2 regions of the Streptococcus sp. SGI.013 genome follow, and region 2 is predicted to be linked to the other one. Evidence: predicted binding sites of a transcription regulator. Region 2 holds the regulator's gene; the other holds the start of a gene.
The links. The regulator Rex, encoded in region 2, represses fermentation and respiration genes when NADH is low (regulators of the CRP and FNR family bind a similar motif). The targets are predictions, from matches to a motif close to TTGTGAANTANTTCACAA.
Positions count from the first base shown of each region.

Region 1: the regulator Rex is predicted to act here: its motif matches at 8,129-8,146, upstream of adhP (alcohol dehydrogenase AdhP).

Region 1 is NZ_JBNPOS010000005.1:39,071-50,987, reverse strand. Features, by position in the region: gene ACQRDX_RS02260 (DUF4649 family protein) at 62-280, opposite strand; gene ACQRDX_RS02255 (DUF1831 domain-containing protein) at 282-629, opposite strand; gene ACQRDX_RS02250 (cysteine desulfurase family protein) at 632-1,747, opposite strand; gene ACQRDX_RS02245 (ribose-phosphate diphosphokinase) at 1,943-2,902, opposite strand; gene ACQRDX_RS02240 (CYTH domain-containing protein) at 2,994-3,557, opposite strand; gene ACQRDX_RS02235 (GTP pyrophosphokinase) at 3,656-4,321, shown strand; gene ACQRDX_RS02230 (NAD kinase) at 4,296-5,135, shown strand; gene ACQRDX_RS02225 (RluA family pseudouridine synthase) at 5,125-6,018, shown strand; gene pta (phosphate acetyltransferase) at 6,193-7,191, shown strand; gene ACQRDX_RS02215 (hypothetical protein) at 7,260-7,949, opposite strand; gene adhP (alcohol dehydrogenase AdhP) at 8,245-9,270, shown strand; gene guaC (GMP reductase) at 9,506-10,489, shown strand; gene ACQRDX_RS02200 (xanthine phosphoribosyltransferase) at 10,679-11,260, shown strand; partial or broken gene ACQRDX_RS02195 (NADPH-dependent FMN reductase) at 11,350-11,901, opposite strand.
Region 2 is NZ_JBNPOS010000017.1:3,521-15,437, forward strand. Features, by position in the region: gene ffh (signal recognition particle protein) at 1-385, opposite strand, end outside; gene ACQRDX_RS05730 (putative DNA-binding protein) at 407-739, opposite strand; gene ACQRDX_RS05735 (LexA family transcriptional regulator) at 879-1,607, shown strand; gene ACQRDX_RS05740 (GntR family transcriptional regulator) at 1,646-2,344, opposite strand; gene guaA (glutamine-hydrolyzing GMP synthase) at 2,523-4,079, shown strand; gene ACQRDX_RS05750 (redox-sensing transcriptional repressor Rex) at 4,470-5,108, shown strand; gene ACQRDX_RS05755 (gamma-glutamyl-gamma-aminobutyrate hydrolase family protein) at 5,118-5,813, shown strand; gene radC (RadC family protein) at 5,815-6,498, opposite strand; gene ACQRDX_RS05765 (alpha/beta hydrolase) at 6,549-7,436, opposite strand; gene msrB (peptide-methionine (R)-S-oxide reductase MsrB) at 7,440-7,874, opposite strand; gene ACQRDX_RS05775 (6-phospho-beta-glucosidase) at 7,962-9,395, opposite strand; gene ACQRDX_RS05780 (VOC family protein) at 9,408-9,770, opposite strand; gene ACQRDX_RS05785 (Cof-type HAD-IIB family hydrolase) at 9,836-10,678, opposite strand; gene ACQRDX_RS05790 (histidine phosphatase family protein) at 10,755-11,351, opposite strand; gene ACQRDX_RS05795 (sensor histidine kinase) at 11,478-11,917, opposite strand, start outside.

The DNA.
Region 1 (11,917 bases), on a different contig from region 2:
AAAAAGGACTTAGCAGTTAGACTGTTAAATCCTTTTTATTTGCCCTTTTTCAAAAAAAAGATTACTGATATTGACTATGATCTAGCTTTGATAGGAAAAAGTATAGATTCCCCATGACATCATGATAGTCTAATAAATGACCATTATAGAGTACTTTTGTAACTTTGTAATGGTCAGCAATTGGGGTGAGACAAGAAAATTGAGCGCGTTCAAATTCGTTATAATTGTCATATTGAACTTGAAATTCTTGCTGTCCGTTAGTATAAAAAATTTCAATCATCTTATCGGATTTCCTTCTCAAAAATATGGCGCTCAACTAAGCTATCCATTAGAAAGTAAAATTTATCTTGTAAAATTTTATGTTCATCTGATTTAAAGATATTCACTAAGCGCAGCCCTGATTTATCGGTAATATTTATTTTAGCACCAGTCAAATCTTTGTTAATGATAATTTTTAACAAGAATCCTTCCCCTGAATTAGGGACTTTTTCAAGTAAGCGAGATAATTCGTAGTTCCCAACGGTTGAGGTTGAGAACGTATTATCACGTAAGGTAAATTTTTTAATTTGAGGACTAACCTTGTAAATGAAAGGACAGTCTTTGAGTTCGATTGTTTGATGAAATGCCATAATTACTTTCCTATTATTTCTTTGATTTTTTCAGCGAATAAGGTGATCTCATCTATAGTGTTAAGATGTGAAAAACTAATTCGAATAGATTCTTGCAAGGGAGGAGTTCCCTGACCATAAAAAGCTTCTAAAACATGGCTAGGTTCAACTGTTCCTGCAGTGCAAGCAGATCCCGTTGAAACACAAAAACCAGCAAGATCTAATTGGGTGAGCAAGATACTATTATGGTATCCAGAAAATCCTATGTTGACGACATGTGGTAAGTTATTCTTACTATCATTAAGATAGTAGTCAATAGGATCCAATTGGGTGAGCAAAGCACTTCTCAGTTGTTCTACAGCTTTAAAGTGTTCGGTCATATGATTATGTGCTAATTGTAAGGCCGTCACCATCCCTACAATTCCAGCAATATTTTCAGTGCTAGCTCGACGTTTTTGCTCCTGATCGCCTCCATGTAGAAGATTATGGAACTGAAGAGGAGCAGCATATAGTAAACCGACACCTTTTGGCCCATGAAATTTATGTGCTGAGATTGAGAGAAAGTCAACCCCTAGTTGTTCAGGTAGAAGAGGAAGTTTGCCAGCAACCTGGACAGCATCGACATGAAATGCTGCTTGGTGCTGTTTGAGCAGATGTCCGATTTCTTGAATAGGATAAATGCTTCCAGTCTCATTGTTAGCAAACATGATACTAACTAAGATGGTATCTTCACGTAATGCCTCTTGTACTTGTTGAACAGAAATCGTTTTATTTATAGGGTTGAGGTAGGTAACCTCAAAACCACATTCTTTCTCGAGAAATGACAAGGTATGTAAGACGGAGTGATGCTCGATGCTCGTTGAAATGATATGCTTTCCTTTTGCTTGATTGGCTAAAGCATATCCTTTTAATGCTGTATTATTACTCTCTGTACCACCAGAGGTAAAAATGATACGATCAGCTTTGGTCCCTAATAGTTGAGCAACGTTTTCTCTTTGTTCCCTTAACACTTGATTTGCTTTTCGTCCAAGGGTATGAATGCTAGAAGGATTACCATAAGTTGAAGTCATAACTTCGGTCATTTTTTCGATGACTTCTGGAAGAAGAGCGGTGGTAGCAGCGTTATCTAGATATATCATTTAGATTAGAATCCTTTCTAAAAACTTCAAATAGAAGTGATAGTATATCTGTTATGGAGGGGCTGTTGAACTTTACAGTACTACTGGGATGGTAATAGTGTTAGGATACCTATTGATGACAATAGGGGAGTTCGATAGATATAAAATAGGAAGCTGGGACAGATACCCAGCTTCAAATTGTTTTGTGAAAAATGTTTATTTGTTTTCTGATTGATGGTATGCAAATAAGGGGCTGATAGGTTTATTGGTGTGAATACGAACTAGTGCTTCTCCGATGAGGTTAGCAGCTGTAAGATAGGTTAGGTTTTGAGGAGTTTTTTCTTTGGTCGCAACAGAGTCGGTTACAACAATTTCTTTGATTGGTGCGGTTGATAAAATATCAGCTGCTCCTCCAGCAAATAATCCATGACTAGCAACAGCATAGATTTCAGTTGCCCCTTCTCGTTCAACAATTTTTGCTGCTTCGGCAAAGGTTTTACCTGTGTTGATAATGTCATCAATAAGAATAGCCTTTTTTCCTTCAACCTCGCCTATGATATAACCTTCTTCACGGTTAGAATCATCTTGAGCATAGTCAATAATAGCAATAGGGGCATTAAGATGTTCAGCTAAGCTACGAGCTCGTTTAATACCAGAATTTTTAGGGCTAACGACTACAACGTCTTCACCAGTTAAACCAAGACTAGTGTAATGTTTGGCAAAAAGCGGCATAGTAAAGAGGTTATCAACAGGAATATTAAAGAATCCTTGTACCTGTACAGCGTGGAGGTCAAGTGTCAATACACGATCAACACCAGCTTTGACTAACATGTTGGCAACTAATTTAGCTGTTAGTGGTTCACGTGGTGCAGCGATACGATCCTGTCTAGAGTAGCCAAAGTAAGGAATAACAACATTGACAGAATTAGCGGATGCACGCTTGCAAGCATCAACCATAATCAACAGTTCCATTAAATGATTATTTACTGGAAAGCTAGTGGACTGAATAATATAAATATCAAAACCACGGACACTTTCTTCGATATTAATCATAATTTCTCCATCTGAAAATTGTTTTGATGACAATTTACTTAACGGAATCCCAGAGGCTTGAGAAATTTTTTCTGCTAATTCGATATTTGAAGTAAGCGAGAAGAGTTTCATGTTTTGTACCATTGTGACAATATGGCTCCTTTTTCCTTTATTCTCTACTATTTTATCAAAAAAATTTAAAAATTTCAGTGTAAAAATAAGAAAGTTGACAATATTATCTGTTCAAAGTGGCAGAGAAACGGGCAACCTTACTTTTAGCATATTTGAATTTAATCTGGTGTTCTTGTAAAAAGTTTTCAAAATCTTCCTTACCTTTATCAGCATCGCTCACTTCTAGCTCTAATTCAAAATCAACTTGATCAGCGTAGTGATTTTTATCCAGAGCCATTAATCCAATTGGTGTTTGCTCTTCATAGCGTTTAGTCGTCAAATGTCCAAGAAGACCAAGGTCACTAAGTGTTATAGGATAGGTTTGGATGAGCTTAGTGATGTCGTTTATAGGGAAGGTTTCGGAAGTAATAATGTGATGGGCTTCCTCCAAGGATAAAGGGAGATTATGTTCGATATTTCCAACTTTTTGTGGAATTTTTAGTGTTAATTCTGCCTCGGTTTTGAAAGTCCTAATACGAAGAGATAATTTATTTTTCTTCATGTCAAAGTTAGGAGTATCAAAATAATAATTGGTTTGAGTAACTGGTTCAGTCGTAAACAATTTGAGAAGGTTCTGATATTCTATTGGATGGAGCAAGGTTTTGTATTCAATTTCAAGCTGCTTCATTATTCTTTTCTCCCTTTAAAAGTATGCTATAATAGATTTAGAATAATTCTATAAAATTTTAAGAGTTTTTACAAGATGGGAGTATTTGCTTAGTGGCAATAAATTGGGAAGAATTCCTAGATCCATATATTCAGGCTGTAGGAGAATTAAAAATTAAACTTCGAGGTATGCGCAAGCAATTTCGTAAACAAAAGCGGCACTCACCAATTGAATTTGTCACTGGTCGTGTCAAACCAGTTGAAAGTATCCTAGAAAAAATGGTTCTAAGAGGAATTAAAGAAGATCACCTTGCTCAAGATATGCAAGATATTGCTGGTCTTCGTGTCATGGTTCAATTTGTTGATGATGTGGATGAAGTTTTGGAACTTATTAGACGCAGAAGAGATATGAAGGTTGTTCAAGAGCGTGATTATATTAATAATATGAAATCAAGTGGTTATCGTTCTTATCATGTTATTGTTGAATATCCAGTTGAAACAATCAATGGTTATAAAACTGTTTTGGCAGAAATTCAAATTCGCACTTTGGCAATGAATTTTTGGGCTACTATTGAACATTCGCTCAACTATAAGTATAAGGGAGAGTTTCCCGCGGATATTCGCGAACGATTAGAGATTACCTCAAAAATAGCTTATCAACTTGATATGGAAATGCGAAAAATACGTGAAGACATTCAAGAAGCGCAGCTTTTATTTGATCCAGAAAATAGAAAATTAAGTGATGGTGTGGGAAATAGTGATGACACAGATGAGTATTACAGGTAAGAAAAAAGTAGCCATTATTGCTAATGGAAAATTTCAAAGTAAAAGGGTAGCCTCAAAACTCTTTTCGGTCTTAAGAGATGATCCCGCTTTTTATTTGACAAAAAAAAATCCTGATATTGTGATTTCAATAGGTGGCGATGGGATGCTTTTATCAGCTTTTCATATGTATGAATCGATTTTAGATAAAGTACGTTTTGTGGGGGTTCATACAGGACATCTAGGCTTTTATACAGATTATCGTGATTTTGAAGTAGATGAGCTGATTGAAACATTACGGGCTGACAAAGGAGAGAGTGTTTCCTATCCCGTTTTAAACATCCGTACCACTTTGGCTGATGGACGAGTCCTTACGGCAAGAGCACTTAATGAGGCAACGATTAAGAGTATTGAAAAAACAATGGTGGCTGATGTTATCATCAATCATGTTCAATTTGAGTGTTTTAGAGGAGATGGTTTATCCGTATCAACTCCAACAGGTAGTACTGCCTATAATAAATCTTTAGGCGGAGCTATTTTACATCCGACGATAGAAGCTTTGCAATTGACAGAGATTTCTAGTCTAAACAATCGCGTCTATCGCACGATTGGGTCATCTCTTATTGTTCCTAAAAAAGATAAGATTGAAATTATTCCAAAACGTTTAGGAAGTTATACGATGTCCGTGGATAATAAGACTTTCACACATAAAAATGTCGCTAAGGTTTCTTATCAAATTGATCCTAAAAAAATAAAATTTGTTGCAACTCCTAGACATACTAGTTTTTGGAATCGAGTTCGTGAGGCTTTCATCGGAGAAATTGGACATGAGATTTGAGTTTATTGCAGATAGACCTTCTAAAGTCAAGGTATTTTTAAAAAGTCACGAAATTTCAAAAGGTCTCCTATCTAAAATCAAATTTAAAGGAGGAGGCATTTGGGTTAATGGTGTTGAACGTAATGCAATCCATATGCTAGAAACTGGGGACAAGGTTGAAGTTGAAATTCCTAATGAGACACCGCATGAGACATTAACACCTGTCTTGTTTGATTTAGATATTGTTTATGAGGATGATCATTTTTTGGTTTTAAACAAGCCTTATGGTTATGCGAGTATTCCTAGTATGAATCATACCAGTACGATTGCAAATTTCATCAAGGGGTATTATGTGAAAAATCAATATCCAAATCAGCGTGTTCATATTGTCACACGTTTGGATAGAGATACAAGTGGTGTGATGTTATTTGCAAAACATGGTTATGCCCATGCGAGATTGGACAAGCAACTTCAACGAAAAACGATTGAAAAGCGTTACTATGCTCTAGTGCATGGTAAGGGGAAATTAGAGCAAAAAGGGGAGATTATAGCACCCATTGCGCGTGATGAAGATAGTATTATTACACGTCGTGTCCATCAATCAGGAAAATATGCTCACACTAGTTATGAGATAGTAGAGCAATTTGGCGATATCTATTTGGTGGATATTCGTTTACACACGGGGAGAACCCATCAAATCAGAGTGCATTTTGCGCATATAGGTTTTCCTTTGTTAGGTGATGACTTATATGGGGGATCTCTTGATTATGGTATTGAGAGACAAGCACTTCATTGCCATCGCTTAGTTTTTACAAATCCTTATTTAGGTGAAGAGTTGGTGATAGAAAGTCCTCTCCCTGATGATTTTGAACGTGTAAGACAAACTCTTAAGCCTAACATATAATAGTCTAGCCTATTGAGGCTGGGCTATTTCATTTTTTGTAAAATTTAAAACGGTTCAGAAGCTTTTTTGTGACAGACATGATATAATTTAATGCGAGTTTACAGAACTTTAGAACTTGACATTTTTTGCTGAAAGCGTTATCATGTAAATGCATATTATTTAGAGAGAGGGTTCATAATGCGGTCTTTATTTGACATCTTAAAAGAAAAAGTTTCAGGAAAAAATATAAAACTTGTTTTTCCCGAAGGGACTGACCCACGTGTTTTAACAGCAGCTGGACGATTAAAAATTGAGCGCTTAGCTGATCCCATTATTTTAGGGCGAACAGAGCAAGTCAAGCAACAATTAGCAGCAGTAGGATTTAATGGTGATGTGTTTACGATTATTGATCCAGCCACCTATGAGCAGATAGATGACATGCTAAAGGTTTTCCTTGAAATTCGTAAAGGAAAAACAACAGAATTAGAAGCGAAGAAAACATTACGAGATGTTAATTATTTTGGAGTCATGCTTGTTCAGATGGGTCTAGCTGATGGTATGGTTTCTGGTGCTATTCATTCAACAGCTGATACAGTTCGTCCAGCTTTACAAATTATTAAAACTAAGCCAGGGGTTTCTCGGACATCAGGTATTTTTATCATGAACCGTGAGAGCACGAGTGAAAAATTATTATTTGGAGATTGTGCGATTAATATCAACCCTAGTGCTCAGGAGTTGGCAGAAATTGCGGTCAACACTGCTGAAACGGCAAAAATATTTGATATTGATCCTAATGTTGCTATGCTAAGTTTCTCTTCCAAAGGCTCAGGGAAATCTCCAGATGTTGATAAAGTAGTTGAAGCTACTCGTCTAGCTAAAGAGTTGAACCCTAATCTTCGAATTGATGGCGAATTGCAATTTGATGCTGCTTATGTTCCTGCTGCTGCAAAAATTAAGGCACCAGGAAGCAAGGTTGCAGGTTATGCTAATGTTTTTATTTTCCCAGATTTGCAGTCAGGAAACATTGGTTATAAAATCGCTGAGCGTCTAGGAATGTTTGAAGCAATTGGACCAATTCTTCAAGGACTCAATAAACCTGTTAACGATTTATCACGTGGTTCAAATGACGAGGATATTTACAAGCTAGCTATTATTACGGCAGCTCAAGCTTTAGATTCAAAAACAAATGATTAAGTAAAAAGAATAAAAAGATGCAGTTCAGAATGAACAGCATCTTTTTATTTAGTTTATCTGGGAAGTTGTCAGAATTCATCATCTTCTAAGATACTAATTGAGGCACTTGAGGTGGCATCTGAATTACCAACAACACTTTGAAATGTTTCCGTCAGATACCAATCCAAATAGGGCATAAAGTCTAAATTTAGACGACTAATGGAGGTGTCAGTGACATGATAGGTTTCAATAATATATTGTTTGTCGTCAAAACCAGGGCTATGAAAAAAATGAAGTTCTTCTTTGGATAAAGAAGCTAGTAACTTAGGTGAAAGTCTGTCCTCTTTTGCAAAAAAAGAAGAGTAGCTATCAGCTTTAGTATCAGATTGTTTTATTACTTTTCCATCTTTAGAGAAGGTGGTAATATCAAAAGGAAGCTCTATTTTTTTATTTAAGCTGAGGAAAAATTGCATAAGTCCTTGTGACAAAATGTGATAATCCCCTCCAGATGGAAAGCCGTCTTTCTCGATTTCCCACTTTTTAAAATGAAGAACAAATTGATAAGGGAATACGTTGTCCTCTCCCAAGCAGATGACCATTGTTTTATCAATTGGAAATTCTGCGATTAAAGGAGTTTTAGAATGCGTTAGAATGAGATATCCGTCAAAATCTTGATTATGGCATTGTTGATCAGTAGTAAAATCAAAGAGAAAGGAAAAGTTTTTTTCAATAAATGCTTGAAGAGCGTGTAATTGGTTTTCAACTATAAAAATTTTCATACTGAAATGATAGCTTTTTTAGAAAGAAAAATCAAAAAAGCTGTCTAGCAGTCTCTATGAAAAAAATGATTTTATTTGAGTAGTTTTAACTCTAAATACTTAGTTTTGTCCAAGAAATTACCCTTGATGATAGTAGGTTAAGATTTGAAGAAAATCAGTCCAATGATTAAAAAATAAAATTGATATAATTTTCACAAAAACTTGACAATATTTTTGAAAGTATTATAATAAAAATGTAAACGATTACAAAACAAAAAAACACATGTGCTTTTCAAATCGTATTGGAGGAATCATTATGAAAGCAGTTGTTGTTAATCAAGAAGCAAATGGTGTAGAAGTAGTAGATCATGCCTTACCACAGGTTGGAGAAGGACAAGCCTTAGTAAAAGTAGAATATTGTGGAGTCTGCCATACTGACTTGCATGTAGCTAATGGTGATTTTGGAAAAGTTCCAGGTAGAATTTTAGGCCATGAAGGTATCGGTGTTGTAACAGAAATTGCTAATGATGTCACTTCTTTGAAAGTGGGAGATCGGGTCTCAATCGCTTGGTTCTTTGAAGGATGTGGCTACTGTGAGTACTGTACTACTGGTCGTGAAACCCTCTGTCGAAGCGTTAAAAATGCTGGATATAGTGTTGATGGAGGAATGTCTGAGTATGTAGTGGTAACAGCGGATTATGCTGTAAAAGTTCCAGAAGGCTTGGATCCAGCTCAAGCTAGTTCCATCACTTGTGCAGGTGTAACTACCTATAAAGCCATCAAAGAAGGTGGTGCGGCTCCAGGGCAATGGATTGCTGTGTTTGGAGTCGGAGGCCTAGGAAATCTTGCTGTTCAATATGCTAAGAAAGTATTTAATGCTCATGTTGTGGCCATTGATGTTAATGATGATAAGCTGGAACTAGCTAAAGAAGTTGGTGCAGATATCATTATTAATGCTAATAAGGTTGAAGATGTTACGGCCTTAATACAGGAAAAAACTGGAGGATGCCATTCAGCTTGTGTGACAGCTGTTTCAAAAGTTGCTTTTAATCAGGCAGTTGATAGTGTTCGAGCAGGTGGAAAAGTAGTAGCAGTCGGCTTACCGTCTGAATACATGGAGCTTAGCATTGTTAAAACAGTCCTTGATGGTATTCAGGTTATTGGATCACTTGTTGGTACCAGAAAAGATTTGGAAGAGGCTTTCCAATTTGGTGCAGAGGGTCTGGTTGTGCCAGTTGTGCAAAAACGTTCAGTTGATGATGCGCCAGCTGTATTTTCTGAAATGGCAGCTGGAACTATTCAAGGGCGTATGGTTTTAGATTTTACAGGGGAAACAGTCTGAAAGAGATTTTTTGAAAATAGTAAATGAATTGACTATTACTTTGGAGGTTAGATAGAAATCTAGCCTCTTTTTAAAATAATGTTCGTTATTTACGAACATTATTTTAAAAAGGAGATAAAAATTTTGATTTTTTAGAAAATTTTAGATAATATAGGTTAACGGAAGGGCAGTGGTGAGACTGCCTAGCGATGCGGTTACGCATAGGAAGGTCATTTTTTACTCAAGGAGACAAACTATGCTTAATGAATTTCGAGTTTTTGACTATGAAGATGTCCAACTTATTCCAAATAAGTGTATTATTAACAGCCGTTCAGAGGCAGATACAAGTGTGACATTAGGGAATCATAGTTTTAGATTACCCGTAGTTCCAGCAAATATGCAAACTATTTTAGATGAAGATGTAGCTGAGTTACTTGCGAAAGATGGTTATTTTTACATTATGCACCGTTTTGATGAAGAAGGTCGTATTCCTTTCATTAAACGTATGCACGATCAAAACTTGATAGCTTCCATCTCTGTAGGTGTCAAGGAGTATGAATACGAATTTGTATCAAGTTTAAAAGCAGATGCTCCGGAATACATTACAATAGATATTGCTCATGGTCATGCTGACAGTGTCATTAAAATGATCAAACATATCAAAAAGGAATTACCAGATACTTTTGTGATTGCAGGGAATGTAGGGACTCCAGAAGCTGTCCGTGAACTTGAAAAAGCAGGTGCAGATGCGACCAAAGTAGGGATAGGGCCTGGAAAGGTTTGTATCACTAAAGTTAAGACTGGTTTTGGAACAGGTGGTTGGCAGTTAGCTGCTCTACGCTGGTGCGCAAAAGCTGCAACAAAACCAATCATTGCTGACGGAGGTATTCGTACGCATGGAGATATTGCTAAATCTATTCGATTTGGTGCTAATATGGTCATGATTGGGTCTCTATTTGCTGGGCATATTGAAAGCCCAGGTAAAACTGTAGAAGTTGACGGGGAATATTTTAAAGAATATTATGGTTCAGCTTCTGAGTATCAAAAAGGGGAACATAAGAATGTTGAAGGGAAAAAAATCTTACTCCCAACAAAAGGACATTTAGTAGATACCCTAATTGAAATGGAACAAGATTTACAAAGTTCCATTTCTTATGCGGGCGGACAAGATTTATCTAGTCTTAAGCATGTTGATTATGTTGTTGTGAAAAACTCCATTTGGAATGGTGATTCCATCTAATAGGAATTGCTCCAAAAAGACACTAGGAAAGTTTAAGTTTCCTAAGTGTCTTTTTTGTATGATGAAGTTTTTTAGTAGAAGGTTTTATGATAAGTTTTAGCTCAAATAGAATTTTTTGAAACTTTACTTTTTGCTTTACTTATGTCATAATTTTACTAAATCAAATTGCTTATCAGAAAGAGGTATCCTATGAAGTTGTTAGAAGAGCGTATTTTAAAAGACGGTCAAGTATTGGGAGAAAATATCCTTAAAGTTGACTCTTTTTTAACTCACCAAGTAGATTATCAGTTGATGAAAGAAATTGGAAAAGTATTTGCTGATCATTTTAAAAATGCGGGGATTACAAAAGTTGTCACAATTGAAGCATCTGGTATTGCTCCAGCTATCTATGTTGCTGAAAGTTTAGGATTACCGATGGTTTTTGCTAAAAAAGCAAAGAATATCACGATGACAGAAGGTATTTTAACAGCAGAAGTTTATTCATTTACCAAACAAGTTACTAGTCAAGTTTCTATTGCCAGTAAGTTTATTTCTCAAGATGATAAAGTATTAATTATCGATGATTTTTTAGCAAATGGACAAGCTGCAAAAGGATTGATTGAGATTATTACGCAGGCAGGTGCCGAGGTTGCAGCAGTTGGGATTGTAGTTGAAAAATCATTCCAAGATGGTAGAGAGCTTCTGGAAAAAGAAGGTGTTAATGTCGTTTCGCTCGCTCGCTTGGCTGCTTTTGAAAATGGTCAAGTTGTGTTTACTCAAGCTGATATTTAAAAAAGTATTTGGACGATAAAACCTCACCCTAACAGCTAGGTAGAAAGAATCTAGCTGTTAGGGTGAGGTTAATTTTTTAACACTTTTTATTTAAATTGTTCCGCAACTTTAACGAATTTGGCAAACTTGCCTAAACCTTGTCCTAAGAATGCGACAGTTGGACCATCTTTTAAGTCACCTTGTGGATTGAACGCTTCTTTTACATTGCCAAGTAAGAACTCATGCCCAGGCATAACTAAGGCTTCTAAACCAGGAGCATCGAGAATTTGGCGTAAGTGTAATTGTGCTCGAGCAGCTCCTTGATCGAAATAAGAGGCCCCTAGTACCATAACAGGTTTATTCTTGAAAGGATGTTGCTCAAATGAAAGCCACTCTAGGGCATTTTTTAAGCAAGATGGGAGGGTACAATTATGTTCAGGAGTTGTGATGATGACACCATCAGCCGTTGCAATTTTTTCACGTAGGTTATTAACAGCAGGATCATCAATAAAGCTAGCATCACTTTGATTAAAAAGTGGAACATCTTTAATTTCTAATACTTCTAACTCAAAAAGGTAGTCGAAGTGTTTTTTTATATATTGAAGTAGGATACGATTATATGAGAAGTCAGAATTTGACCCTACAATACCAACGATTTTCATGTTTTTACTTCCTCTT
Region 2 (11,917 bases):
CTTCTTTAATCAGTTTATTTGCTAACTTCCCTGCAAAAGTTGTCTTACCAGCCCCTTGTAAACCAACCATCATAATAATGGTTGGGATTTTAGGTGATTTGTTAATTTCGGATGTCTCAGCCCCTAAAACGGTCGTTAACTCTTCATTAACAATTTTAACGATTTGCTGACTAGGATTAAGGGTATCAATCACTTCATGTCCAACAGCACGTTCACGAACACGTTTGATAAAATCTTTAACAACAGGCAAAGCAACGTCAGCTTCAAGCAAAGCTAAGCGGATTTCTTTTGTGACCTCTTGAACATCTTTTTCAGATAAGTTTTTCTTTCCACGAAGGTTTTTAAAGACACCTTGTAAGCGTTCTGTTAAACTTTCAAAAGCCATAATATTTTTCTTCCTTTTCCATCAATCTTTATTATCAATACTCGTTAGGAGGGTGAGTTTTTCTTGCAAATACGAATCGCCTGTATAACGCTCAGCAATCTCGTCAAAAATTTGACTACGAACAATGTAATCTGAGTACATATGTAGTTTCATCTCATAATCTTCTAAAATTTTTTCTGTTCGCTTGATATTATCATAGACCGCTTGTCGCGATACGTTAAATTCTTCAGCAATTTCAGCCAAACTATAATCATCTGCATAATACAACTCTATATAGTTCATCTGTTTATCAGTTAATAAAGCTGCATAAAACTCAAAAAGCGCATTCATACGATTGGTTTTTTCAATTTCCATAAGGAATATTATATCAAAAAAAGCCTTATGACGCTATATTTAAACAATCATCTATTTTTTAAAAATACGTTTTTTTCGTATTTTTATTGAAAATTAGTTGAGAATAATTTATAATAAAAATATGAAGCAAAATGAACGTATGACTGAAATTGCTAAAAATATTTCATTTTATCGAAAAAAAGCCAAGCTGACACAAAAATCTCTAGCAGAAAAAGTAGGAATCAAACCCAGCACACTGTCGGATTATATCCACTTACGCAGCACTCCCTCATTTACTGTATTACAAGCTTTAGCCCAAGTTTTTTCGGTACATGTATCAGATATTGACACGGCATATAAATCCACACCGCATAGCGATATCACGGAGGACATTATGAAAACCCTAAATCATTTAAACCATGATAATCAAGAAAAAGTTCTATCTTACGCCAATACCCTACGAACAAAAAGTGAAGAAAAGATTATGTCACTACCGAGCCGACTATACGATATCCAAACCGTAACGAAACTCTCTGCTGGAAGAGGGTATTCTTATGACGATTACGAAACACAAACAGTACAAGTTCAAATTAAACCTCCAAGTTGTGATTTAGCAAGTATTGTGAGCGGGGATAGTATGTCCCCTGATTACTGTGATGGTGATGTCGTTTTCCTTACAGATAAAGGACTTACCACATATACTGGGCAAGTTTGCGCAATAGCTTATGACGATGAAACCTATATCAAAAAAGTTTATAGCGATAAATATGGCTTAAAATTGGTCTCTATCAATCCAATATATGATGATATTTACATTGATTTTCCCTTAGATGAAGATAGTCACCTCAAAATATATGTCGTTGTAGGTTCCGCAAAGGTTGTTCGATAAATAAAAAAACGAGTCTTACTCGTTTTTTTATTTATCATTCAATTGTTCTCAAGGTAAAACTCGAATCGATCACCAACATACTGGCTGCGAACAAATTCAAACGGTTGTCCATCTGTAAAGTAAGAAACTTGTGTCAGAGCAAGAAGAGCCTTTCCCTCATCAATATCAAGGTAATCTGCCACTTCTTTTTCAGCAATTTTAGCTGAGATTGTTTGTTGACTTTTCCCAATCTCGTAGCCATTTTTGACGAGGGTCTGAAAAAAATGTTCTGTAATCTCTTCCTTTTTAAAATTTTTTATCATTTTCTCTGGAATTGCAGCAATTTCATATACTACGGGAATCTGATCTGCATAACGAACACGTTCCATTCTAATGATAGATTCTCGAGGACTGAGTTGTAATTGTTGCATCTCTTGGTTGCTAGGCTGTGTTTTAATATAAGAAATTAACTTACTTGATGGCAGTTTGCCTTGTGATTTCACAATTTCAGTGAAGCTAGTTGTCCCTCTCATCTTTTCTTGGACACGTCTGCTGGCAACAAAGGTTCCAGAGCCAATACGGCGTTCTAAAATACCTTCGTCGACTAATAATGTGATAGCTTGACGCAAAGTCATACGGCTCACTTCAAAATTCTCAGATAAATTTCGTTCACTTGGTAAACGTTGACCAATTTTCCAGATGCCTTGCTCAATATCCTGTTTGATAGCATCATGAATACGAATATATGCAGGTAACATACTCTCTCCTTCTAGTTTCATTTAATAGTATCAAATTTTTTTAAATATGGCAAAGACAGGTTCAGGTGAGTCCGACTTATCTCCTCGTATTTTCAATATAACTCTATATCTTTAATTGTATTTACTGTAGCTTTGTGATAGAATGAGGAAGATAAATAATTTTATTTAGGAAAGGGACATGATGACAGACTTTAATGACATGCAAAAAATCATCGTACTGGATTATGGGAGTCAATACAATCAATTGATTTCTCGTCGTATCCGTGAAATTGGGGTTTTTTCTGAACTTAAAAGCCATAAAATCACAGCGAGCGAGGTACGCAAAATTAATCCAGTAGGGATTATTCTTTCAGGAGGACCTAATTCAGTCTATGAAGAAGGCTCGTTTGATATTGATCCTGAAATCTTTGAGTTAGGAATTCCTATTTTAGGAATCTGCTACGGCATGCAATTACTTACTCACAAACTGGGTGGCAAGGTTGTTCCTGCTAGTGATGCTGGAAATCGTGAATATGGGCAATCACCACTCACTCACACTACCGACTCTGAACTATTTGCTACGACTCCTGAACAGCAAATTGTCTTAATGAGCCACGGTGATGCTGTCACAGAAATCCCAGAAGGATTTGTCCGTACTGGTACTTCTGCTGATTGTCCATTCGCAGCAATTGAAAACTCTGAAAAACGTATCTACGGTATTCAGTTCCACCCAGAAGTACGTCATTCTGAATACGGAACAGATATTTTACGTAATTTCGCTCTTAATATCTGTGGAGCAAAAGGTGACTGGTCAATGGATAATTTCATTGAGATGGAAATCAAAAAAATTCGTGAAACTGTAGGTGACAAAAAAGTTCTTCTTGGTCTGTCAGGTGGAGTTGACTCTTCCGTCGTAGGTGTTCTTCTTCAAAAAGCAATTGGAGATCAATTGATTTGTATCTTTGTTGATCATGGTCTTCTTCGTAAGGGGGAAGCTGATCAAGTTATGGAAATGCTTGGTGGTAAGTTTGGCTTGAACATTGTTAAAGCAGATGCTGCAAAACGTTTCCTTGACAAACTCGCTGGAGTTTCAGATCCTGAGAAAAAACGTAAAATCATCGGTAATGAGTTCGTTTATGTTTTCGATGATGAAGCTAGTAAATTAGAAGATGTTGCTTTCTTAGCACAAGGAACCCTTTACACAGACATTATTGAGTCTGGAACAGAGACTGCTCAAACCATTAAATCTCACCATAACGTGGGTGGACTTCCTGAAGATATGCAGTTTAAATTGATTGAACCATTAAATACATTGTTTAAAGATGAGGTTCGTGCTTTAGGAACAGAACTTGGAATGCCAGATGAAATCGTTTGGCGTCAACCTTTCCCTGGTCCAGGGCTTGCCATTCGCGTAATGGGAGAGATTACAGAAGAAAAACTAGAGACCGTTCGTGAATCTGATGCTATCTTGCGTGAAGAAATTGCAAAAGCAGGTCTTGATCGTGACATCTGGCAATACTTCACAGTTAATACCGGTGTACGTTCCGTTGGCGTTATGGGAGATGGTCGTACCTATGATTATACTATCGCTATCCGTGCCATTACTTCTATCGATGGTATGACAGCTGATTTTGCTCGTATTCCATGGGATGTCCTACAAAAAATCTCAGTTCGTATCGTAAACGAAGTTGATCACGTTAACCGCATCGTCTATGATATCACAAGTAAGCCACCAGCAACTGTTGAGTGGGAATAGAGTTAAGTTAACAGACATAAAATCCTTAGAAAGCAGTATTTCTAAGGATTTTTGTTTGATATCGAATTAAACAGACTATGTTTTATCAACTGCGTTGAGATCTCTTTTTTATTGAACAGATTACACTGATCAAACTTCAAAAAGAAATGTAAATAGAGACAAAAATTGTATCATAACACTGATTGTCGCACCTCCACTAACGAACTTAGTTTGGAGGTGAATTTTTACTAATCTTCACTATGGTTATTCTAGCACCTGTATCTAAGTCAATTTTTGACTTCTAGATAGGGGTATCAAGAACATCTGATGGTTTTATATTATCAAAAATTGTTGTTATTTTCACAAACTTTCTGTTACAATGGTAAATGAAGGTATGAGGAGGTTATTTATATGAGCTTATTAGAAAGAAATATCCCAAAAGCCACTGCCAAACGTCTGTCGCTTTATTATCGTGTTTTTAAGCGTTTTAATGCAGAAAATATTGAAAAAGCCAATTCAAAACAAATTGCAGAAGCAATTGGGATTGACTCAGCGACAGTTCGACGAGACTTTTCTTATTTTGGAGAACTTGGTCGTCGTGGTTTTGGCTATGATGTCAAAAAGCTGATGAATTTTTTTGCTGATATTTTAAATGACCACTCCTTAACCAATGTTGCACTGATTGGCGTGGGAAATATTGGAAAAGCTCTGCTTCATTACCGTTTTCATGAGCGTAATAAGATGAAAATTACCATGGCATTTGATACTGATGATAATGAGCTAGTTGGCACAAAGTCTCCTGATGGGATTCCGATTTATGCCATTTCAACCATCAAAGACCATCTAGCAAAAGATGAGATTACTACTGCTATTCTTACAGTCCCTAGTCTCAAAGCTCAAGAAGTTGCTGATATTTTAGTTGAGGCTGGTATCCAAGGAATACTGTGTTTCTCACCTGTTCATCTATCAGTTCCTCGACATGTGGTTGTGCAATATGTTGACTTAACCAGTCAACTGCAAACCCTACTATATTTTATGAATCAAGATTAAGGAGCCATTATGTCAAAACCTATTATTGGAATATCAGGTAATGAAAGACCAAATTATAAGTATCCCGATATTATGTGGTCTTATACTCCTACTAATTATGTCCAAGCTGTTCAAGCCTCAGGTGGTGTCCCGCTTATTATCCCTGTTGGTGATCCTAAATGCGCTAAAGACTATATTTCTATGGTGGATAAACTGATTTTAACAGGTGGACAAAATGTAGATCCTGTTTTTTATGGCGAAGAAAAAGATACTAGCGATGATGATTTTCATCGTGATCGTGATTTATTTGAATTTGCCTTAGTAGATGAAGCTATTAAACAAAGAAAGCCGATTTTTTCTGTCTGCCGCGGAACGCAATTGATGAATATTGCCTTGGCTGGTTCGTTAAATCAAGATATCGAAAACCATTGGCAAGATGCACCATCTGATTACCTTAGTCAGCAAATGATTGTGTCAGATGATAGTGTCCTTCTTCCGATTTATGGAAAGTCTAGCCAGATTAACTCCTTTCATCATCAGAGTATTAAGGAATTATCTCCTTTGTTAAGGGTGGTTGCTTACGACCCTAAAGATGATACCATTGAAGCTGTTGAATCTATCCATCCTGATATTCGATTTTTGGGTGTTCAATGGCATCCAGAGTTGCTCCATGAAAGCAGAGAGGAAGATCGTAGCTTGTTTGACTTTATTGTCAATGAGTTTTAAGCTAACTACAATAATCCGTTTCTTCTCGAAAGCTATAATAGTTCTTTTTCCCAATAATCAAGTGGTCTAAAAGCACAATTCCCATGTCCTCACAAGATCGCTTGAGTTTTTTTGTAAATTCTTCATCTTGAAAGCTAGGTTGGATAGCACCTGAGGGATGGTTATGAACGATAATCAAAGAGGTTGCCATATTTTTACAAGCGTAATGTAATACCTCCCTGATTTCCACAATAGAGCGTCTGACAGATCCGATAAAAAGAAGGCGTTGTTCAATAATTCGATTTTGAGTGTCTAGATAAAAACCAAGAACATGCTCCTGTTTTAATTCCCCTAATTCAATCATTAGCTTCTCAGCTAGCATCTGACTTCCTAAAATGCGATCATTTTCTTCAACTTCTGCTTCCTGGATCCGTTTTGCCAACTCAAGCATGGCTTTAAGCTCGATTGCCTTAACGGGTCCGATACCTTTGATAGCTTGAAGTTCCTGTAAAGAAAGCTGGCGCAATTGTCCCAAGTGGTCAATCTTATCGAGTATTTTCTGAGAAATACTGGCAACCGATTCTTTTTTCGTGCCTGTCCTTAAACAAATGGCGAGCAATTCTTGTGTACTGAGTTGTTCTGGTCCTCGTAAGGCGAGTTTTTCTCTTGGCATTAGACTTGTTTTAGGAAATGTAATATTATACATAAAAAAGTACCTCCACTCTTTTATTCGTAAGTGAAGGTACTTTTACTTTTTTAATCCATATATTTTTTAAAGAAAGCTATAGTATCATCATTACAGGTGATAGCGCTTTGATCTAAGATATTGAGGTGAAAGACATGTTTGAGTCGATTTTCTTTACCGCCGTATAAATGATAACTGTGCTCAATTTCTTTTTCGGTTAATTTAGCTGCCAACAGGAGGCTTTCGGATCTGAGAAAATCAGCCACAGAGGTTGTAATAAAAGTAGGCGGGAAATTCGGCTTAATCTTATCTAAAACAGAAATTTTTTTCAGGTCGCGATAGTAATGCTTTGACGACAAAAAGGCATGAAGCAACTTTTTAGTCTGCTTATCTTGCTTGGTTTCTTTTAAGTCAAATTGATAAATCCCAGCATTTAAAGCAATCGCCTTTAACGCTAACTGTTCAGGTTTATCAAAAGTGTAAAATCGGTTATAAACTTGACTGTTAAGGTAGGTAACATAAAGACTCAAGAGATGAGCTCCAGCTGAATCACCCACTGCAAATAGATTATTTGTATTTAACTGATAGTTGGAAGCATTTTTTAATAACCAATGAAACACAAGATTAATGTCCTCCAATTGTGCTGGAAAACGATGTTCTGGTGCTAATCGGTAAGTAAAATTGATAACAGCAAAGCCCCGCTGTGCTAAATTCATGCCATAGTACTGATAAAGCTCCTTATCTCCATAAACCCAGCCACCTCCATGAACATTAATAATCACAGGAAGTTCTTTATCTTTGGTTTCTAATGGGCGATACAGATCAAGAATTTGCCACTGCTTATCACTACCATAAAGGATATCTCTATACTGTTCAATATCTTTGGGAATCTTGAGGTCTTTATCTCTTCGACGGTCTGATGCCGCCATTGTTTGTCGCATCTCTTCAATAAATGTCATTATCTACTCCTTAAAAAGCTCCTTCCAACGCCCATAGCCCTCTTTATCCAAATCTTGATAAGCAATAAAACGCAGAGCTGCCGAATTGATGCAATAGCGTAACCCCCCTGTCTCTATCGGACCATCGTTAAAAACATGCCCTAGATGTGAGCCGACTTTCTGGCTTTTTACTTCAATTCGACGCATATGGTAGGAGAAATCATCGTGATAGGTGACTAGACGATTGTCTATGGGTTTTGTAAATGCTGGCCAACCACAGCCGGATTGATACTTATCAAGGGATGAAAAGAGTGGCTCACCACTGACAATGTCAACGTAGATACCCTTTTCAAAAAACTGATTGTATCGACCTGTAAAAGCTGGTTCTGTTGCAGCGTGTTGGGTGACTTGGTAAGCTAAGTCACCAATTTTTTGACGTAACTGTTCGTTATCTTTCATATCAAGTTCCTCTTTCTTGTTATTTTACGTTAAACCCTTAGAGATGTCCACTAAAAAACTAGGGTGATTTTCCCTAGCTTTTAACAATTACAGCTCTGCGCCATTTGTCGCGATAACTTTTTTGTACCAGTCAAATGATTTTTTCTTAGAGCGTTTAAGAGTGCCTTTACCATCATTATCACGGTCAACATAGATAAATCCGTAACGTTTTTTCATCTCGCCTGTTCCAGCTGAGACAAGATCAATTGGTCCCCAAGTGGTATAACCTAGTAATTCAACCCCATCTTCTGTAATGGCATCGCGCATAGTTTTGATATGTTGACGGAGGTAGTCGATACGGTAGTCGTCTTCGACATAACCATTTTCATCTGGGGTGTCAACAGCTCCCAAACCATTTTCGACGATGAACATTGGTTTTTGATAGCGATCCCAGATGGCGTTTAGGGTGATGCGAAGCCCCAGTGGGTCGATTTGCCAACCCCACTCAGAAGCATCAAGATAAGGGTTTTTTAAAGAAGCAAAGATATTGCCTGCTGTCTTCTCTGTGACCTCGGGATCACCTGATGCCACACGGCTTGAATAGTATGAAAATGAGACAAAGTCAACCGTATAGTCTCTTAATAACGCCAAGTCCTCTTCGGTGATGTCTAGCTCGATTCCCTCACGCTCCCATTTTTTCTTAGCGTAGTTAGGGTAGTAACCGCGAGCTTGAACGTCAATGAAGAAATAATTTTCACGGTCTTCTTGCATGGCTGCCCAGTAATCTCTTGGATGGGCAGTGTTTGGATAATATTGCCCTGCTGCTAACATACAGCCAACTTTGTTTTCAGAATCAATCTCGTGGGCTAATTTTGTCGCAATGGCAGAAGCCACCAATTCGTGATGGGCTGCTTGATATTTAACCTGTGTTTCGTTTTCCCCTTCTTCAAAGTAAAGCCCTGCTCCCATAAATGGGGCATGTAAAATCATATTGATTTCGTTGAAGGTTAACCAATAGTTTACCAAACCTTTATAGCGCGTAAACAAGGTGCGACAGAGGCGTTCATAAAATTCTAGCATTTTGCGATTACGCCAGCCACCATACTCTGTCACCAAGTGCATAGGAATGTCAAAATGGGTAATGGTCACCAAAGGCTCAATATCGTATTTTCGACACTCTTTGAAAACATCTTCATAAAAGGCTAGACCTTCTTCATTTGGCTCTAGCTCATCACCCTTTGGAAAAATACGTGACCAGCCGATAGACATCCGAAAGGTTTTAAAGCCCATTTCTGCAAAGAGGGCAATGTCTTCCTTATAGCGATGGTAAAAATCGATAGCCTCCTTAGCAGGATAAAAATGCTCATCATCAAAATCAAAATGTTTGAGTTGCCCTGTGATAATTTTGATGCGGTCTTCACCAACTGGTGACACATCAACGTTAGCTAAACCACGACCACCTTCGTTATAAGCTCCTTCTAATTGGTTAGCAGCGGTTGCCCCACCCCAAAGAAAGCCTTCTGGAAATTGTTTATCTGACATTATTGTTCTCCTTTATACTGTTAATTCAATTTGAATATTTTCAAATCCTAATACGCACGATTCATAGTATCCGTCACCCGTTACTCGTGGTCCACTCAGAACTGAATAACCATCTTCAAGAAACCTCTTTGTTAAGACATCAACAGCCTCCTTACTTCCTAAGTTAAAAGCAAAATGAATAAGCCCCAAGTGATCGATTGCACTAGGTTGCTCCACTACATCCTCCTTTGTCATAATTTCAAGACGCGTATGATCTTCAAAGGTTAGAAAATAGGATCTAAACCTTTTCTGAGGATTATGATAGAGCTGATTTGCCCTAGCTCCAAAATAGGTTTCAAAGAAATTTCGCATTCCTTCCAAATCTCGTGAAATCATATTATAAATTATTTTGGAACCCTTTTCTTATCAGATGATAAGAAAAACTGATACTATACTATGATTTAGATTAACTCTAAATTAACAAAAGCCTTGTAAAGACCGTCATCCTCGACATCTGCTGTAACCTTATCTGCCATAGCCAGAATTTCTTCTCCTCCATTTCCCATAGCAACACCAATCTCACAATAATCTAGCATGGGAATATCAATCTTTGCATCTCCAAACGCTATGGTATCCCTTCTATTAGCACCTAAGTGGGCTAGTAGAGCATCAACGGCCTGTGCCTTATCAATCCCTTTGACCCCTAAATCACCAAAGAGAGCTGTTTCGCCCCGTCCACCCCAGGTATGTGCTTCTAGATTTGGAAAAGCTTGAATGGAATCTAGGTGATCTTGGTAGCTTGACAGAATAAAACTAATTTTATTGAGATCATCTCGGTAAAGCTCTGCACCATAGGTCATTTGATCCAAAAAGTTGGTTGTTGCTTGTTCTTGCTCTTTAGGATCTACAATTCCCTTGCGATTGACATACTCAGCCATAACAGCTGGTGCTGCTGCTCTAAAATCATCAGAAGCAAACAAGCCATTATTTGACTCCAAATAAAAGGCTAGCCCTTTTTCTTGCAACCACTCTACAACACGGATTGCCTCATTTTTAGCAATTAACTGGTGTAAAATAACCTTGCCGTCATCTTCAACATAAGAGCCGTTACCACCAATCATACCATCAATGCCAATCTCCCAAATCTCGTCTTGCATCTCCGCACGGCTACGACCTGTGCAGACATAAACACGATGCCCCTTAGCACGCGCCTGACGAATAGCTGTCACAGCCGACTTCGGGATACGATTGTGGTAATCCACCAAGGTCCCATCCACATCTAGGAAGATGATTTTTTGTGTCATTTTCTTACTCCTTCTCTCATGTTCTAACTAAACGCCATTACAATATTTTTTCATTACAAATACTTTATTCATATTGCTAACAATCAAAAACTTCCTTAGTCAAGGGATTAATGACTTTTTCTAGCACAAACCCATCCTTATCCCAATGAATCTGGCAGATAGCACAATTACCAAAGGTAAATCCATTTGGCAGATTCATGTTTTGTTGCAAGATAAAACCCCACATGGCAGCGCCATGACTAACAGCTAGTAGGGTTTCCCCATCATGGTTTTCAAGTAAAGCTTCCAAACAAGCTGCTACACGGTCGCCAACTTGACGAATGTCCTCACCACCATAAGGAACCAACAGATCCTCAAAAGACTGACTTCCTGGTCTATGCTTTGGCAGGAGCTCTTCTTCTCTAGCTTCAAAAACACCAAAACTCATCTCTTTTAAACCCTTAACTTGCTCAAAAGGAGTATCTGTTATCAACTCTAGCGTATCTCTTGCTCGCTCCTGTGTTGAAGCATAGGCGAAGTCAAAGGTAACGCCCGCCTCCTCAAAATAGGTTTTAGCTGATAACGCCTGCTCTTTCCCTTTTTCTGTCAAAGGAGAATCACACCAACCTTGAACACGTTTTTGTGAGTTAAATAGGGTCTGTCCATGTCGCATCAAATAAAGTTTAACAGCCATTTTATAACCTCCTGAAAGTTTGTTTACTAATAGTATAGTACCTTCTCATAGCAAAATCTTATCCTATCCTGTGAAAAACTGATAGTATCCTAAGAAAAAGGGAGACAAACCTAATTTGTCATCCCTCTACATCTTTACAATATAAAACTGACTGCCTTTATCAACCTGACTGGTTACGCGGATAGCAAGTCCTAACTGCGTCAAGATTTTTTTAGTCAGGTAGAGCCCAAAACCTGTTGCCTTCTGATGCTCACGACCGTTATAGCCAGTAAAGCCTTCTTCAAACAGACGAGGAATATCCTCAGCTAAAATCCCAATACCAGTATCTGCAACCTCAATACCATCTGATAGGTTGATGGTAATCTTCCCCTGACTGGGTGTATATTTGAGCGCGTTATCGATTAACTGCTCTAGGGCATAAGACAACCATTTACGATCGGTTTTCAGCTGCCAATGTCCCATAATCTCAACAGCTATCTCTTTTTGTAAAAACTGCTGACGGTACTTTTTAATAATATCAACCACCAAATCACGAGTATCAAAGTCTTCAAAGCGAAAATCACTAA